Regions from separate parts of the Chitinophaga sp. LS1 genome, predicted to be linked through region 1. Evidence: riboswitches for the same ligand, from Rfam matches in the RefSeq annotation. Region 1 holds a riboswitch; each other region holds the start of a gene.
The links. Region 1 has a riboswitch for cobalamin ahead of QQL36_RS24790 (DUF5074 domain-containing protein). Riboswitches for the same ligand answer to the same signal wherever they lie in the genome.
Positions count from the first base shown of each region.

Region 1 (5,911 bases):
AACGGAATTTGTATTGTCCGTCTGCATGGGTCCATTCTGAGCTGACAATAGCTGCTATTTTATTTGACAGTTTTTTTTCTATTCTCATGGAAGGATTGATCAATCCAAAACTACCGGTCTTAAAGCCTGCTTTACCATGTAGGGTTTCAGCTCCCTGAAAGACAGGTTTTCTGGATTGCAAATAAATAGAGGCTGCTGAAGCAAATCCTTTTGCAGGTTGGAAGATTACGCCTTTCTGGGCGTTGTAGAGGTCTATTTGTTCAATATTGTCAAGGGAAAACCGCCCTAGATCTACTGTGCCGTTTTGTGCATTGCTTAGTTGAATGCCATCATAAAATACACCCAGCTGGTTGGTACCCATGCTATGTACATTGAGCGTTTTGAGGCCGCCTATGCCACCATAATCTTTGATCTGAACACCTGAGAAGAACCGGGCAGCATCTGCCACGGAGAGGCTATTCATTTTTTCCAGTGCCTTGCCGCTGAGGGTTTGAACGGGCGTAATCGCACCGGGTTTGGCAGAGAAGATCGTAATCGTCTGTAAGGTATGAGTCGTATCATTTTGCTGTGCCTGTAAATGCAGGCACAGCAAAATGAAGCTTATTATAAAACTGGTTGTCTTCATATTAATGGAACACGACCATGGCTGGATACAGATTGTCCGTGTAGGAAATTGCAGATTTTAAAGTTGCGTCTGCGGCGCTGTAAGTATAAAGTGTATTGTTAGCGTCCCCATAGAAACCTCCTGTTGTGATCAGTACAAGGGTGTTTTTCGCTGCGTCGTAACCAATACCTTTACCATAGAAGTAGTGGTCAGCTGGCAGGGTGATATAAGCGCTGCTCAGGGAGCTGTTGTTGCCGGAAACATAGCGGTATACCTTCTGGTCATCGCTCAGCACATAGACCGCATTCTCCTGGGTAGAAGCGACGATAGAGCTGCTGGTGAATACCCATTCGTTATAGCGAACATTAAACGAGGTGGTGATCGTATCGACCTTCAGTGTAGACGGATCGATTTTGAGCAGGGCATTTGTTTGCGCAGCATATATGTAGCCATCTTGACCCTGGGCAAAACCAGCTATTGCAGTACCTAAATTCTTTGCTATGGAGTAGTCGCTGGTCTTCAATGCTACGATACCGTCGTTAGCAGTTAATGCAAATACATAGTTGCCTGATTTGAGCATATCGCTAACGCTACCACTTACACCTGTGATTTTGGTACCCACGCTCAGGGAAGATAAGGTTACCGGATAGATACCATCGTCTGTACTGAGCAGCCCATTGCTATTGTCAATACCGATGAATGCATGACCGCTAGCCGGCAAACCTGCATTTCTGGCGCTTTCTTTCAGGGAATACTCATCAGCGGCTACCAGTGGACCGCCATAGTTGGTTACCAGGTAAAGTTTTCCATTATAAATGGTGCCATATTCGAGGGTGGTGGAGGTCGTTGCCAGCGGGCTGGATGGGTTCACTGCCAGGTAATTGTCCTGCGAAAGGGTATCCGCATTATAGCTGCGGAAGCTCAGGTCTCCTCCTTTGGAACCGAAGTTGCCTTCATTTAAAATGAAATAACCATTGTCATAAGTGCCTTTGGAGATAACTGAAGTATTATCATCTTTTTTACAAGAGACTACGAAGAATACGGCGAATGCTAACAGGAGCGTGTGTAATTTTCTTTGCATGCTGTTTTAATAATTGTAATAGTTGAAAGGTTCCCGACGGAATAGATCATTCAGCATGATAAGCGTAATATCATTGTATATCCCGAAGCTTTTCACCCGAAAGCGCTGAATGGATCTATTGCATCGTGGCAGGTCTTCTGGCTCCCTGATTTTCCGGCGGCCTTCCCATCCATGGTGGACAGTGGCATAGAGTAGAACCGGAAATAATACTCAGGTTACAGCTACGGGGATAGCTCCGGTTTTGCACCGGATTCCCTTTTAAGCCTATCTAGTGACAGGCACCAAATGCGGCACAAACCTACACTATGGGGGTGGAATAACCAAATTGAAACGTTTTTTCGCCTATCTTGCCGCAAATTTTTAAATAATCCGTTTTGCTGAGACAACTTTTCCTGTTTGTGGTCCTGCTTTGCGGCGTTATGTGTAGCTATGCCCAGGGGAACCTGAGTAAGACTGTATCAGTCACCATGACCCGCCAGCCGATATCTTCTGTACTGGACGCCATTGAAATTCAGGGTAATTTTCATTTTTCTTATGTACGGGAAATGGTGCATGCCGATAGTCTTGTGTCGGTACGCGCCAATCACAGGACTGTGAAGCAGGTACTGGACCAGTTGTTCCAGGGCAGTGTTGCTTATAAGGATGCGGGCAACCAGTTGATGCTGCAGCCGAATAAGGAGAAGTGGTTCTATGTGAGCGGACATATTACGGATGGCAGTAATGGGCAACCACTGAATAATGCGAGTGTGTATGAAGGGGTGCAGCTGATTTCGACTATGACAAACGATCAGGGGTATTACCGGCTGCGGCTCAGGGAGAAAGAACGGCCAATGCCTGTGATGCTTACGGTGAGTAAGGAATTATATAAAGATACAATTATGATGGTGGCGAGCGGGTATGATCAGGACATCAGTGCGAGTATCAAGCCTGCGGCACCAATCACGTTGGGTATAGTGGATGTGAACCAGTATTCGAGAGTGAGTGATACATGGTTTGGAAAGGTGTTTTTAAGTTCCAAACAGCGTATGCAATCTCTGAACTTAAGCAGATTCTTTGCAAATCAGCCTTATCAGACCTCTTTATTACCCGGGTTGGGTACCCATGGTAAGTTGAGTTCCCAGGTAGTAAATAAGATATCGGTGAATTTTATTGGGGGGTATACGGCCGGGTTAAATGGGGTCGAAATATCCGGTGCTTTTAATATAGATCAGAAAGATGTGAGATTTGCCCAGTTTGCCTCACTTTTTAATCTGGTGGGTGGTAAAATGGAAGGCGTGCAGATAGCTGGTTTGCATAACCTGGTCATTGATTCAGTAAAAGGTCTGCAGGCAGCGGGTATCAGCAATATTACAACAAAGGGATTTGTCGGTGTACAACTCTCTACTACTTATAATGGTGCGAATGGTGAAACCCGGGGATTGGGCGCTTCAGGGATTGTGAATATTTATAGGAAGAATAGTTATGGTGTGATGATGGCGGGGGTTGGAAATATGAATACAACGACCATACAGGGTGTGCAGGCAGCTGGGGTGTTCAATATGGCAGAAATGCTGAAAGGTGTGCAGGTGGCTGGTGTTGTCAATGCGGCTGATACTACCGAAGGTGTGCAGGTAGCAGGCCTCATCAACGTTACGCGGGTATTGAAAGGTGTGCAGGTAGGTGTGGTGAATTATGCAGATTCGTCTGATGGGTATAGTATTGGCGTGATTAGTATTGTGCGCAGGGGGTATCATCAGTTATTGGTATATAATACAGAGCTGTTGCCGTTCAACCTGGCGTTTAAGTCAGGGAATAAAAAGCTGTACAGCCTGATTATAGGAGGAGCAAGTTTTATGGAAGGGTCGAAGGCGTACAGTTTTGGGTATGGTATTGGAAAGTCGTATAAAGATTATAGTGTAGAGATTACGGAGCAGAATTTGTACCTGGGGAGTTGGGAGATGGTAGGTACGATGGCACGGTTGCAGACGGCGTGGAATAAGGAAATAGGTAAAAACGCCAGGATCTTTATAGGGCCAGCGTTTACCTTATATTTTAATAGTAAGGATGCAAATGTGGAAGGGTATAAGAGCCGGCTGCCGGGCCCATATGGGGCATTTAAATTTAATGACAACCTACGTTATTGGTTTGGCTGGCATGTGGGCTTTAGTTTCTTCTAAGAATTTCTTTCGTACTGGCGATGGCTACCAATTTCTCCTTAAAATTCAGTAAATTTGCCGCTTCTTTTTCAAATTTAAACACTGGTAAATGTCAAAAGTCAAAGTAGGTTTTGTGCAAATGAATTGTACGGCCAATAAGGCGGAAAACCTTGCCAAAGCCATCGAGCAGGTAAAAGTTGCCGCATCCAAAGGTGCACAGATCGTTTGTTTACAGGAGCTGTTTACCTCCCTGTATTTTTGTGATGAAGAGAATTACGACAACTTCTCTCTCGCGGAGCCTATTCCTGGTCCATCTACAGATGCCCTTCAGAAAGTAGCTGGTGAACTGGGCGTGGTGATCATCGCCTCCCTCTTTGAAAAAAGAGCTGCTGGCCTGTATCACAACACGACTGCTGTACTGGACGCTGACGGATCTTACCTTGGCAAATACCGTAAAATGCATATTCCGGACGATCCGGCTTACTACGAAAAATTCTATTTCACCCCTGGTGACTTAGGCTATAAAGTTTTCAAAACCAAATTCGCCACCATCGGTGTACTTATCTGCTGGGATCAATGGTATCCTGAAGCTGCACGTATCACCGCGCTCATGGGTGCCGAAATACTGTTCTACCCTACCGCTATTGGCTGGGCAACGTCTCAGGACGAAGCAACCAATACAGAGCAATACAATGCATGGCAGACTATTCAGCGTAGCCACGCTGTTGCAAACGGTATCCACGTAGTTAGCGTGAACCGTACCGGTTTTGAGCAGGAAGGCCGCATGAAATTCTGGGGTGGCTCCTTCATCTCCAATCCGTTTGGTACCATCATCTATCAGGCTTCGCACGAAGAAGAAGAGATCCATGTGGAAGAACTGGATCTGTCTGTAACTGACAGATACCGTACTCACTGGCCTTTCATGCGCGACAGAAGAATCGACTCTTACGGCAACATCACTAAAAGATTTATCGACGAAGCATAATGAACGGACTACCAACGCTGAAACAGCAGGGATACTTCTTCCCTGCCGAATTCCATCCTCATGTGGCTACATGGTTGAGCTGGCCTCATAAAGAAGCTAGCTGGCCAGGTAAGATCGACGCTATCTATCCTTACTACAGCCAATTTGTAAAATACCTGGCAGAAAGTGAGCTGGTGCGCATCAACGTGGCAGACGATGTTATGAAAGCCGCAGCAGCTGCACACCTGCAAAAAGCAGGCGTTCAAATGGACAAAGTGGAATTCTTCCTGCATCCTACGAACGACGCCTGGTGCCGTGATCATGGTCCAGCTTTCCTGATCAATCCAACAGCTGCAGAAAAGAAGGTGATTGTAGACTGGGGCTATAATGCCTGGGGGGGTAAATATCCTCCGTTCGACAAGGACGATGTGATCCCTACCCTGATCGCTAATCATTATAAATTACCGGTATTCCACCCTGGCATCGTCATGGAAGGTGGTTCTGTAGAATTCAATGGGAAGGGAACGGTATTGACCTCCACCTGCTGTCTGCTGAATGAAAACAGGAATCCGCACCTGACGCAGGCCCAGCTGGAAACTTACTTGCAGGACTATTATGGTGTGGACAAGGTACTGTGGGTAGCGGAAGGCATTATCGGTGATGATACAGATGGTCATATTGACGATACTGTTCGCTTCGTAAACGAAGATACCGTGCTTACTGTGGTAGAAAGTAACAAACAGGACGAGAACTACGACCTGCTGCAGCAAAACCTGCAACAGTTAAAGCAGATGCGCCTGTTGAATGGCAAACAACTCAACGTAATTGAGTTGCCAATGCCAGATGCAGTTGTGTTCGAAGACCAGCGTCTGCCGGCTTCCTATGCTAATTTCTATATCAGCAATAAACATGTTATTGTTCCAACTTATCGTTGTGCACAGGATGATAAGGCCCTCCGGATTATCCAGGATTGCTTTAAAACCCGTGAGGTAGTTGGTATCGATTCGACCGAGATCATCTGGGGACTGGGTAGTTTTCACTGCCTGAGTCAGCAGGAACCTCTGGTATAAAATTCTTGTCAAAAAGGCGCTGTTGCCTCGCAACAACGCCTTTTTTTAGGCCCAAAC
Region 1 is NZ_CP128362.1:6,012,353-6,018,263, forward strand. Features, by position in the region: gene QQL36_RS24785 (TonB-dependent receptor) at 1-625, opposite strand, end outside; gene QQL36_RS24790 (DUF5074 domain-containing protein) at 627-1,685, opposite strand; cobalamin riboswitch at 1,795-1,986, opposite strand; gene QQL36_RS24795 (hypothetical protein) at 2,060-3,841, shown strand; gene QQL36_RS24800 (carbon-nitrogen hydrolase) at 3,930-4,805, shown strand; gene QQL36_RS24805 (agmatine/peptidylarginine deiminase) at 4,805-5,854, shown strand.

Region 2 (5,911 bases), 2.2 Mb from region 1:
AGGAATCCTGGAGTAATGTTACTAATCCTAAGAGCATGAATAAAAATTTAACCTTGCAAAAGTATTACATCAAATGCAACAAGCAGGGAAAGATACCAATATTATGTAAACATTTAACGTATATGTCCCTAAAATATTATCCCCATGCATCATAAGTGGATGATGCACTTCCTCTTGCAGCCATTTCTATGCCAGATGTGAATCAGGTGCTTTTTCGTGCACCTGATGTGGTCAGGTGTTTTACTATAGCTGAATTGAGACACCCCTCTTTTCTCCCACACCTGCATCAGCTCTTCTCCTCCCAAACCTGCGCCAAATGCACGATCGTCTGCACCGCCTTTTGCATATCCTGTATGCTCACATATTCATACTTACTGTGCAGCGCCATCTCACCTGTAAAGATATTAGGACATGGCAAACCCATAAAAGAAAGACGGGAACCATCTGTACCCCCACGGATAATCATTTTCAATGGCTCCACTCCTGCCCTGCGAATCGCTTCTTCCGCATAATCAGTGACCTGCGGATGCAGGTTCAGCACCTCTTTCATATTGCGATACTGCTCTGTAACAGTGAGTTTCGCACTGGCAGTCGGATAATTTGGCATCACGGCATCCAGTATATTCTGCAGGAAAGCCGCATGGTCTTTTAGTTTGGCAGTGACGAAGTCACGAAGAATGAAATCAATTTCTGCATGTTCTACGATACCACTCACTCTCACTGGGTGAATAAACCCCTGACGATCTTCGGTGGTTTCAGGAGAAAGGCTGTCTTTGGGCAGTGCGTCTACGATTTCCGAAGCTATCTTGATGGCGCTCACCAATTTATCCTTTGCTGTGCCCGGGTGTACACTCACCCCTTCGATCACAATTTTGGCCGCATCGGCACTGAAGCTCTCGTCTTCCAGTGAACCCAGTTCGCCGCCATCAAGGGTGTAACCAAAACTGGCGCCGAGCTTAGACATATCCAGTTTTTCTACGCCACGACCTACTTCTTCATCTGGTGTGAAGAGGATGCGGATGGTGCCATGTTTGATTTCAGGGTGCGCCATCAGGTAATGAGCGGCATCCATGATTTCGGCTATACCAGCTTTGTCGTCGGCACCCAACAGGGTATTGCCGGCGGCGGTGATGATGTCGTCGCCTATTTTGGAAGCGAGGTATGGATGAAGGGCGGTTTTGATGATGGTATTATCTTCAGGCAGTTCAATGTCGTCGCCATCGTAATGCATGTGGATGATGGGTTTTACACCTGTACCACTACAGTCACTGCTGGTGTCCATGTGAGAGCAGAAGCAGATCACAGGCACCTCTTTGGTAGTGTTAGAAGGAATGGTGGCGAATACATAACCATGTTCATCCATCTCAGTATCGGTGATGCCTATTTCGTGCAGTTCCTGTATGAGCAGGCGACCAAGGTCCTTTTGTTTTTCTGTGGAAGGAAAACTTTTGCTCAGTGGATCGGACTGTGTGTCTATCTGGACATAGCGCAGGAAGCGCTCAGTAACGGTGTATTTGTAATTAGTGAACATAGTGCAAACGTAAGAAATACTAGTAAAAGTAAAATTTACTATTTATTACTGACAATTATTATAAAAACAGCACATATGAATAGTTTTATTTCATTAAACAGAACAATACACCAAATATTACAACTTAAATAGTTCATTTTATCTTTCTTCATAGGTTTGTGTAGAAATTTGTGCTGCGGTATGGAACCGTGTGCAAATCACGGGCTGACGCGCAACTGTAAATGACGTATGCTGTCATGAAGCCAGATACTTGTCGCAGGCAGATATTTTTTCACCTTATTAAATAATGTAAGTATGCAAACGAATGTTCCCGGCTATCCGCGAATTGGTAGCAACAGAGAATTGAAGAAAGCAAACGAAGCGTATTGGGCAGGCAGGATCTCTTTGGAGAAGTTGCAGATGACTGCCAGACAGCTTCGCCGTCAGAATTGGGAAACCCTGCGTGATGCCGGGATTGATCTGATTCCTTCGAATGACTTTTCTTATTATGACCAGGTGCTGGATATGTGTTTGATGACGAATACGATTCCTGCCAGGTTCCTGGCATTGCAGGCTACACAGGTGTCGGCGAGTAGTCCTGAGTTGTATTTTGGTATGGCGCGTGGGTACCAGAAAAATGGGTTTGACCTGACGGCGTTGGAAATGACGAAGTGGTTTGATACGAACTATCATTATCTCGTACCTGAGTTTGATGGTACACAACAATTTGCTTTAACTTATAATAAAGCGCTGGAAGAATTTGAAGAAGCAAAGGCATTGGGGATACATACCAAACCTGTGCTCATTGGGCCTGTGAGCTTTTTGCTGTTGGGTAAGATCAAAGATGAAAAATTGCAGGCAGCTGATTTACTGGATAAATTATTGCCTGTATATATATCCCTGTTACAGTCTTTGGAAAATGCAGGAGCTACCTGGATCCAGATAGATGAACCTACGCTGGTGCTGGATCTGACACCACAGGAGCAATCAATGTTTTCATATGCTTATAGTAAGATTGCAGCCGTCCTTTCATCCGTTAAATTGTTGTTGACTACATATTTTGGTAGCCTGCAGGATAATACTGCGTTGACTTTGAAACTACCGGTAAATGCATTGCATATTGATCTGGTGCGTGCACCGGAACAATTAGAAGTTATTTTGGAGCATGCGCCCAAACACCTGCAACTGTCATTGGGTGTAGTGAATGGAAGGAATATCTGGAAGAATAATTATGAGAATAGTCTGGCATTAATTAAGAGAGCGATTGCCGTATTGGGTGAAGAGAGAGTAATGATTGGTAGTTCCTGTTCATTGCTGCATTCGCCATATGATCTGGATCTGGAAGAGCTGACACCACAATTGAAAAACTGGATGGCGTTTGCAAAGCAGAAGGTGTATGAGTTGGTGGATATCAGGAAAATTCTGGATGGGGAGGATGCGATTAAGGATGGAGATAAAGCGATTCGGACTGGTGAGCATGTGACCCTGGATGGTGATAACGCGATTCGGAATGATAAGCATACAACCCTGGATGGTGATAACGCGATTCGTAATAGTGATCATACGACCCTGGATGGCATTCATGCGATTCTCGCAGCCAATAAAGCTGCTATGCAGGAAAGAGCCACGGCGAACATCATTCACAAACCAGCTGTAAAAGCCCGTCTGGCAGCATTGACAGCAAACGACGCCAATCGTAAAAGTGAGTTTACCATTCGTCAGCAGGCACAGGAAGCAGTGCTAAAATTGCCGTTATTCCCCACTACAACCATTGGTTCATTTCCACAGACAGAAGATATCCGTAAGCTGCGTGCAGATGTAAAGAAAGGAGCGATCACACAGGATGATTATGATATAGCAATTCGTAAAGCGATTGGTGAATCCGTGCATTTACAGGAACGTTTGCAATTGGATGTATTGGTGCATGGAGAGTTTGAGCGGAATGACATGGTGGAATATTTTGGTGAACAACTGGAAGGATTTGTATTTACAAAGAATGGTTGGGTACAAAGTTATGGTTCACGATGTGTAAAACCACCTATCATTTATGGTGATGTATCCCGTCCTGTACCAATGACAGTAGCATGGAGCAGTTATGCACAATCGCTGACAAAACAACCAATGAAAGGTATGCTGACAGGGCCTGTGACGATATTGCAATGGTCATTTGTGAGAGATGATCAACCACGTGCAGAGACCACTTTACAAATTGCACTTGCCATCAGAGATGAGGTAAATGACCTGGAAAAAGCGGGTATCCGGGTGATACAGGTAGATGAACCTGCTATCCGGGAAGGATTACCACTGCGTCGTGCAGATTGGGGAGCGTATTTGGAGTGGGCTGTAAAAGCCTTTAGGGTAGCAGTTTCTGGCGTGGAAGATGCGACGCAGATACATACACACATGTGCTATTCTGAGTTTAATGATATCATTGATAGTATTGCAGCAATGGATGCAGATGTGATTACGATTGAAACATCCAGATCACAAATGGAATTGTTAGAAGTATTTTCCACATTCAGGTATCCTTATGAAATAGGCCCTGGTGTATATGATATTCATTCGCCAAGAGTACCCACTGTAGCGGAAATGACGGCATTACTTGAAAAAGCGGCGCAGCTGCTACCTGCAAGAAATATATGGGTGAATCCTGATTGCGGATTGAAAACAAGAAAGTGGCAAGAGACGGAACAGGCTTTGAGGAATATGGTGAGTGCTGCGCAACAGATGAGGGTCGCTATTAAACAGCCGATTTGATTGAGTTACTTCTTTGATCGGGTTACTTCACTGAGCAGCATTACGGAACAGCTTCGCTGTTCCGTAATGCTGTTATGCGTTTGTCTGGAATGCTTTCGGAGCAAGCATTCCAGACAAACACTATATTTTTCGTACCTTTAAGCTATGGCAGAACATGAAACCGTCAGCTGTCCACGCTGTAACAAAACATTCGAATGCCGGGTCGGCTCTATTCTTCGCTGCCAATGCCAGGAGGTTACGCTTAATGAAGAAGAACGAATCTTCATCGCTACCCAATATTCAGGTTGCCTTTGCGCCGCTTGCATGGAAGAGATGAAAACGAAATACAAAGAGGAACAATTAAAAAGGAACAATTTTTAAAGCGATAAATCAACATTATGGCCTACGAAGCGCAAATAGCCAATTCCGTCACCCGCATTTTCAAAGCGGTGTTTCCAAACACAGTGAACCACTACGATACGTTATTCGGCGGCACCGCCATGCAACTCATGGACGAAGTCGCCTTCATTACCGCCACCCGCTTCAGCAGAATGCGCATGGTAACCGTTTCCAGTGACAAAATTGATTTTAAAAAAGCCATCCCACATGGCACCATTATAGAACTCGTCGGTGAAGTCGTTCATGTAGGCAAAACAAGCCTGAAAGTGGAGGTGAATATTTACGTGGAACAGATGTACACTACACACAGAGAAAAGGCCATATCCGGCTCCTTTACCTTTGTAGCCATCGACGACGAGAAGCGACCTATACAAATCGAAATAATGGAAGAAGAAAACGTATAAAAAGAAAAAGGGTGTTTGCCATAAAGCAAACACCCTTTTGTCTTATATCCTTGATTATACGATCTCTACAAGTTCAATATCAAAGACCAATGGCTCACCAGCCAGCGGATGATTCGCATCCAAAGTGATAAATTCGCTGCTGATAGCAGTTACCTTCACAGGAAACACCTGACCCTGTGGATTGCTCATCTGCAGTTCCATACCTACCTGAGGATTCAGATCTTCCGGAATATTCTGCTTAGGGAAATCCATGATCAATTCGTCGTTTTTAGGGCCATAAGCCTCTTCAACGGGAATATTTAGGGTTTTCTTATCACCTGGTATCATATCCACCACACCACTGTCGAAGCCTTTAATAACCATACCGGCGCCAACCTGAAATTCCAGCGGGTCTCTGCCTTCGGAGGAATCAAATGTAGTTCCGTCGGTCAGACGGCCATGATAATGCACACGCACCGTATCTCCGTTTTTAACTGCTTGCATAAAATAAATTGTTATGTGTTTAGGAATTTTATTACCTGCAAGGTAAGAAAAATGATTAAAGTGCCAAGTGGTTAGGTGCATTCTGTCTGCATTATAGGAAATTAAGCCTGTAAATTTTACTATTTTTGATCCTATGTATAAATTCCTCCTCTCCTTCATTATTTCGGCCTCTTTCCTGCTGCCGGCAAAGGCACAGGTCATTACCGGGGCAGACCGGACAGCAGAGTATCTTCCGCTGCTCAAAGGCAAAAGAGTCGCTCTCCTGGTCAATCAGACAGCCACGATTGGCAATACGCACCTCGTAGATTCATTGTTAAAACTAAAGGTGAATATCATAAAGATCTTCAGCCCCGAACATGGCTTCCGAGGCAAGGCTGAC
Region 2 is NZ_CP128362.1:8,253,485-8,259,395, forward strand. Features, by position in the region: gene QQL36_RS33775 (MotA/TolQ/ExbB proton channel family protein) at 1-37, opposite strand, end outside; gene pepT (peptidase T) at 287-1,531, opposite strand; cobalamin riboswitch at 1,667-1,804, shown strand; gene metE (5-methyltetrahydropteroyltriglutamate--homocysteine S-methyltransferase) at 1,826-4,267, shown strand; gene QQL36_RS33790 (cysteine-rich CWC family protein) at 4,412-4,627, shown strand; gene QQL36_RS33795 (acyl-CoA thioesterase) at 4,645-5,049, shown strand; gene QQL36_RS33800 (FKBP-type peptidyl-prolyl cis-trans isomerase) at 5,104-5,532, opposite strand; gene QQL36_RS33805 (exo-beta-N-acetylmuramidase NamZ domain-containing protein) at 5,666-5,911, shown strand, end outside.
Region 2: linked by a shared signal. The riboswitch ahead of metE (5-methyltetrahydropteroyltriglutamate--homocysteine S-methyltransferase) and the one ahead of QQL36_RS24790 (DUF5074 domain-containing protein) in region 1 are both predicted to bind cobalamin.

Region 3 (5,911 bases), 260 kb from region 1:
AGTAGATTTATTGCAGGATACGGCTAACTTAATGGCGGCATTGAGTATTCATGTGAAAGTGATGCCTACTCAAACGAACTTCTTTTTATGTGAGTTAATAAATGGTACTGCTGCTGATCTAAAGGCATATCTGGTAGAGGAGCATAGTTTACTTATCAGGGATGCCAGCAATTTCAAAAGTCTCAGTCCGAAACATTTCAGGGTGGCGACACAAACGCCAGAAAAAAATGCTTTATTGATTAAAGGCATCAATGCATGGATGGAAAAATAATATGGATTCCTTTGGTGGTAGGGTATGTGTTGGATTTGCTCCTGGGCGATCCAGGGTGGCTGCCACATCCGGTGCGGTTGTTTGGCAATCTGATCGCATTTGGTGAAAAGAGACTCAATAATGGATCCAGACGTATTCTAAAAGGAGCTGTATTAACCGTGGTATTGTGCCTCGGGGTGTATGCTTTCTTCTATTCCATGCAGGAAATACTGCCGCTCTGGGCGAGGTATATTTTCAACAGTATTTTTGTTTTTTACGGTTTGGCCAATAAGAGCCTTTTACAGGAGGGCGCAGCCGTTTATGACGCCTTATGCCACCAGGGGCTGGAAGCAGGCAGAAAACGCCTTGTCTGGATCGTAGGCAGGGATACTTCAAAGCTGCAGGAGAACCAGATCCGGATAGCGGTATTGGAGACCTTGTCAGAGAACCTTAGTGACGGAGTGATTGCCCCCCTGCTCTTTTATGCAGTAGGTGGTGTACCTGCTATGATGCTGTACAAGATGATCAATACGCTGGACTCTATGATTGGGTATAAAAGCGAGCGCTATTTATATTTTGGCCGGTTTGCCGCCAGACTGGATGATGTGGCAAACTATATACCCGCAAGGGTGACGGCGTTTTTGATGGTGCTGGTCTCCTTCAGTAAACGGGGATGGCAGTATATATTTAAATACGGTCACAAGCACGCCAGTCCCAATTCAGGTTACCCGGAGGCGGCGCTGGCTGGGATTATGAATTGCAGGTTCGGCGGGCCGAATGTGTATCATGGCGTGGTGGTAGAGAAGCCTTATATCGGTGAGCACCAACGGGAAATTCAACATGAAGAATTACGAAAAGTGATGTTTATAAATCAATCAGTAACTTTCCTGATGGTGGTGCTGATAATATTATTTAAAGCATTCTATTCATAACAATAAAAGCGGAACTCTGAAACCTGGTATCAAAGACCAGTTTTTATCCCCTCCCCTAACGAATCTAAATCGTCCGCCAGCTCACTCTTCCCTTCACTATCCATATAGTTATACTTCATAAGGTGGGTTTATTGTCCTTAACTGCCGGAAAGTTAATTTTATTTACTACTTTTACCCCGGTTTATGGTTTTTATACGCCTCCCAGGCGGATAAAATTAAAAGGGAATCTGGTGTAAATCCAGAACAGTTCCCGCTGCTGTAAGTTCCATCAATCGCTTTTAACATCTGCAAAGCCACTGTTCCTACCGGAACGGGAAGGCGTTAAAAGTGGAACAAGTCAGAAGACCTGCCAAAAACTATAACTACTTATCCAATGCTTTCGGGAAAAAAGTACAGGGATTGCAAACAACATACACTGCGTTTGCTCTTGCCGCTTTTTCTCCTGTCTGCTTGTTTAATCGTTAACGGGTAATTAACTGCATTAAATGTTTTAAAAGGTATGGCTATTAAAGATCTGACCAAGGTTCAGAAGATGGTTTTTATTTGCAATGGTGGAACCTGTGCTAAAGGCGGTGCAGACGAAAACACTATAGCTTTGAGGGCACACCTCACCAAACATGGCATGGATGATGAAATTCATACTGTTCGCACTAAATGTATGGGTCAATGTACCAGCGGACCAATTATATTCATTCACCCCGAAGGTGCCTGGTATGGTGGCGTAAACCCTGAGATTGCACGTGATATTGCGACTCAGCATCTCTTACAAAACACTTTACTGAAACCACAACTTTGCTTCCCGGAACCAGATGCCTTGGTGTTACAGCCTGTAACGTTTAGCGCAGCGAAAGCAGAATAAACCACAGCATCGTCACCAACGAAAATGGTGAATATACCCTTGCCTACCTTGCTCCCGGAGAATACACATTGATCCATGCCCGGACTCATAAACAGAGAACCTGTTCAATACACAATAGGCTGAGGCATAGTTTTACGACGAATCAGGATTGAAAGGTGAGGCGGAACCTGTTTATGATTTTCACATCACACCAGGCATACCCTTGTTTATAAAAGGAAGTTTGCGCGTATATTTTTAAATTATGGGAACCGATATTTCAGGATTTATCGTATTGGCTGTCCTTGGCCTTCGCCACGGACTTGACCCGGACCACATTACAGTGATCGATGGTTATACTTACCGCCTCCACATGCACAAAAGTACATGGAGCAAATGGGTAGGTACCCTCTTTACATTTGGACATGGCATTATGGTCACCGCCATTGCATTATTCCTTTGTATACTGAAGAACAATTTCAATATCCCACCATTGCTGGATATCGTGGTTGAATGGACTGCCTCGCTGATGCTGTTCTTTATGGGTATTTCTAACCTTATCTATTTGAAGAGAGGTCAGGTACAAATGGCCGGTATCCGACAGAAATTAATCCCGAATGCATTCAACAAAAGCCTGAATCCGTTCACAGTAATACTCACAGGCATCATCTTCGGGTTCATCTTCGATACCTCTTCGCAGATTGCAGCCTTTGGTTATGCTGTAGCAGTATCAAACCAATGGATCTACGCAATCCTGGGTGGCGTAGTGTTCTCCCTGGGATTAATCCTCACAGGCACCTGCGATTCCATGTTGCTCAGCAAACTACTCAAGACCTTCGACCAGAAGAAGATCCAAAACCACCGGTTCAAATTAAATGTACTAATCACAATCATGTGTTTCGCAATTCCCATCTATAAAATACTCAGTACATGGAATACTTCCCTGGAATTGAGCGACACACAGAACAATATTGTGGGAATAATTTTCGTAAGTATCATCATTTCATTGTATGCTGATTTATATTTGAGGCACAAATTCAGTAAATCAGACAATGGAACAGAATGAGTATACAAAGAACAGATCCATCAGCATCTTAGGCTGTGGCTGGCTCGGCTTACCATTAGCCGAACTTTTTGTTCAGCAGGGATACCAGGTTAAGGGGTCTGTGACCAGTGAAGAAAAGCTGGAAACACTGTCTGAAAAAGGGGTACTCCCCTACCAGGTCACCATCACCGACCAGGCCATTGACTGTAATGACCTGCAGGCATTCCTGGATAGCGATATCCTGATCATCAATTTCCCACCCGGTCGCAGACCGGATATTACCACTTATCACCCTGCCCAGATTGCCCTACTGATTCAGGCAATTGAGGTAAGCCCTGTCAAACACGTGCTGTTTATCAGCTCCACCTCCGTATACCCTGACCTGAACAGGGAAATTACGGAAAAGGACATAGTACCCCCGACCAAAGGTAGCGGACAAGCCCTGTTGCAGGCAGAGAACCTGCTCCTTTCACAAACGAAATTTACCACTACTATACTTAGATTAGGAGGTTTGATCGGGTACGACCGTATGCCGGCGCACTTCCTGGCGGGCAAAAAAGATGTGGAAAACGGAGATGCCCCTATCAATGTGATCCACCAGGACGATTGCTTAGGACTGATCAGTGCGCTCATTGAACAGGAGGTTTGGGGAGATATTTTTCATGCTGCTGCCGATGAACACCCGACCCGCAAAGTTTACTATACATTGGCAGCTGAAAAAGCAGGGCTGGAAGTTCCTACCTTTGCCGAAGGCAAACCATTGTGTTTTAAGATTATCAATTCTGATAAGATCAAGCACCGCCTGCGTTATACATTCAAACATCCTAACCCACTGGCATTATTATGAAAGGGATATTAATATGCGGACATGGCAGCAGGGACCCGGAAGGAGTACGGGGATTTAAAGAGCTGGTCGCTTTGCTTAAAGAGCGATACCCGGACTATATGGTCGATTATGGCTTCCTGGAATTTTCACATCCCGTATATGCAGCGGCGGTAGAACGCATGTATCTGGCAGGAGTGCGCGAAATCCTGGCAATTCCGGCTATTCTCTTTGCCGGCGCGCATGCCAAGAATGATATTCCTTATGAGATGAATACCCTGCAAAGCCAGTATGAAGGATTGACGATACGGCTAGGCAGGCATATAGGCATTACGCCGTCTATTTTAAAACTCGCACAGAAACTTATACGGGAAGCAGGTGGTACGGGAGATCTTTCTGATACCTGTCTGCTTGTAGTTGGCAGAGGAACTTCCGATCCGGATGCGAATGCTGATGTGGCGAAAATGACCCGGATGCTGTGGGAAGGAATGGGATTTGGCTTTGCAACGACGGCCTATATCGGAGTGACAAAGCCTTTGCTGCAGGAAGCCTTGCCCCTGGTGAATCTCTTGCCCTATAAGAGGATCATCGCGGTCCCGGTATTTTTGTTTACAGGCGTGTTATTGAAAAAGATATATACGCAGCTGGACGAATACAAAGCACAGACTGATAAAACAATACTATATACTTCCGGTTTCGAATGTGATGACCTATTATTAGAGACGATCGATGAACGGATCAGAGAGGTAGAAGTTGGAAGACCAGAGATGAATTGCCAGCTTTGTAAGTATAGAACTCAGATAATTGGATTTGAGGAGGAGGTGGGCAAAGAGCAGGTGGGGCACCATCTGGCTGTGAAAGGGATCTTGTTTGAAGAGGATGAGAAGATTGAATCGGGGAATAAGGTGATCAGCAAATTTAAAAAGATATTGGGGATCTGAGTTATGGCAAAACAAGGTAAAATTTATGGTGTATCTCTTGGCCCCGGCGATCCTTTATTGATAACCGTTAAGGGCCTGCAGGTTTTGCAGCAGGTAGATAGAATTTATTATCCGGGCTCTTTGCTCGAGGATGGCAGTACCATCAGTTACTCACTGGGAATATTGCAATATCATCAACTGGATGAGAGCAAATTCAGGGGCATGTTCCTGAAAATGAGTAACGACAGAAGCGAGGTAGCAGGCACATATGCAAATACGTTCCTGCAGATGTGGGAGGACTACCAGATGGGATTACAGGCAGCGTTTGTCAGCGAAGGGGATATTTCCTTTTACAGCACATTTGCTTACCTGATGGAACATATTCAGCAATATAAGTTGGATGTGGAGATCATTGCAGGAGTACCTTCTTTCCTGAATGGAGCGGCAGCTCACCAATTTCCATTAGGTGTACTGAATGAGAAGATAGCCATTTTGCCACGCATGCAGGATGCTAAACAATTGGATCATTTATTAGATTCTTTTGATACAGTAGTACTGATTAAAGTGCGGAGTGTGATCAAAACATTGTTGCCGGTGATGCACAACAGGGCATTGCGGATGATGTATTGCGAAAGACTGGGTACACCGGATCAGTTTATCACAACAGATATACAGGCTATTAAAGAGAGAGAACTGCCCTATTTTTCGCTGATTATTCTAAAGAAATTATGAGATTAAGTGTAGTGGGCATAGGTCCCGGCGGCGCTGATTACATTTTGCCAGTCGCACAACAGGTATTATCAGATGCAGATATCGTGATTGGATATAGTTACTATTTCCAGTTCATCAGTCATTTACTAAAACCCACCTGCGAATGTATTGGCAAAGACCTCACTGAAGAAGAAGCACGTGCAGTACTGGCAGTAGATAGCTGTGCCCCCGGTAAGCATATAGTCGTGATCAGCTCTGGTGATGCAGGGATTTATGCTATGGCATCGCTGGTATACCAGTACGCAGGCAAACACCCGGAAAAAGAGATTGCATTACAGACTATTCCGGGTATCAGTGCATTCATAGCCGCTGCAGGTAAACTAGGCGCCCCACTG
Region 3 is NZ_CP128362.1:6,273,566-6,279,476, forward strand. Features, by position in the region: gene QQL36_RS25750 (aminotransferase class I/II-fold pyridoxal phosphate-dependent enzyme) at 1-271, shown strand, start outside; gene cbiB (adenosylcobinamide-phosphate synthase CbiB) at 256-1,182, shown strand; cobalamin riboswitch at 1,350-1,551, shown strand; gene QQL36_RS25760 ((2Fe-2S) ferredoxin domain-containing protein) at 1,682-2,041, shown strand; gene QQL36_RS25765 (NAD+ synthetase) at 2,283-3,083, shown strand; gene QQL36_RS25770 (SDR family oxidoreductase) at 3,070-3,909, shown strand; gene QQL36_RS25775 (sirohydrochlorin chelatase) at 3,906-4,826, shown strand; gene cobI (precorrin-2 C(20)-methyltransferase) at 4,830-5,537, shown strand; gene cobJ (precorrin-3B C(17)-methyltransferase) at 5,534-5,911, shown strand, end outside.
Region 3: linked by a shared signal. The riboswitch ahead of QQL36_RS25760 ((2Fe-2S) ferredoxin domain-containing protein) and the one ahead of QQL36_RS24790 (DUF5074 domain-containing protein) in region 1 are both predicted to bind cobalamin.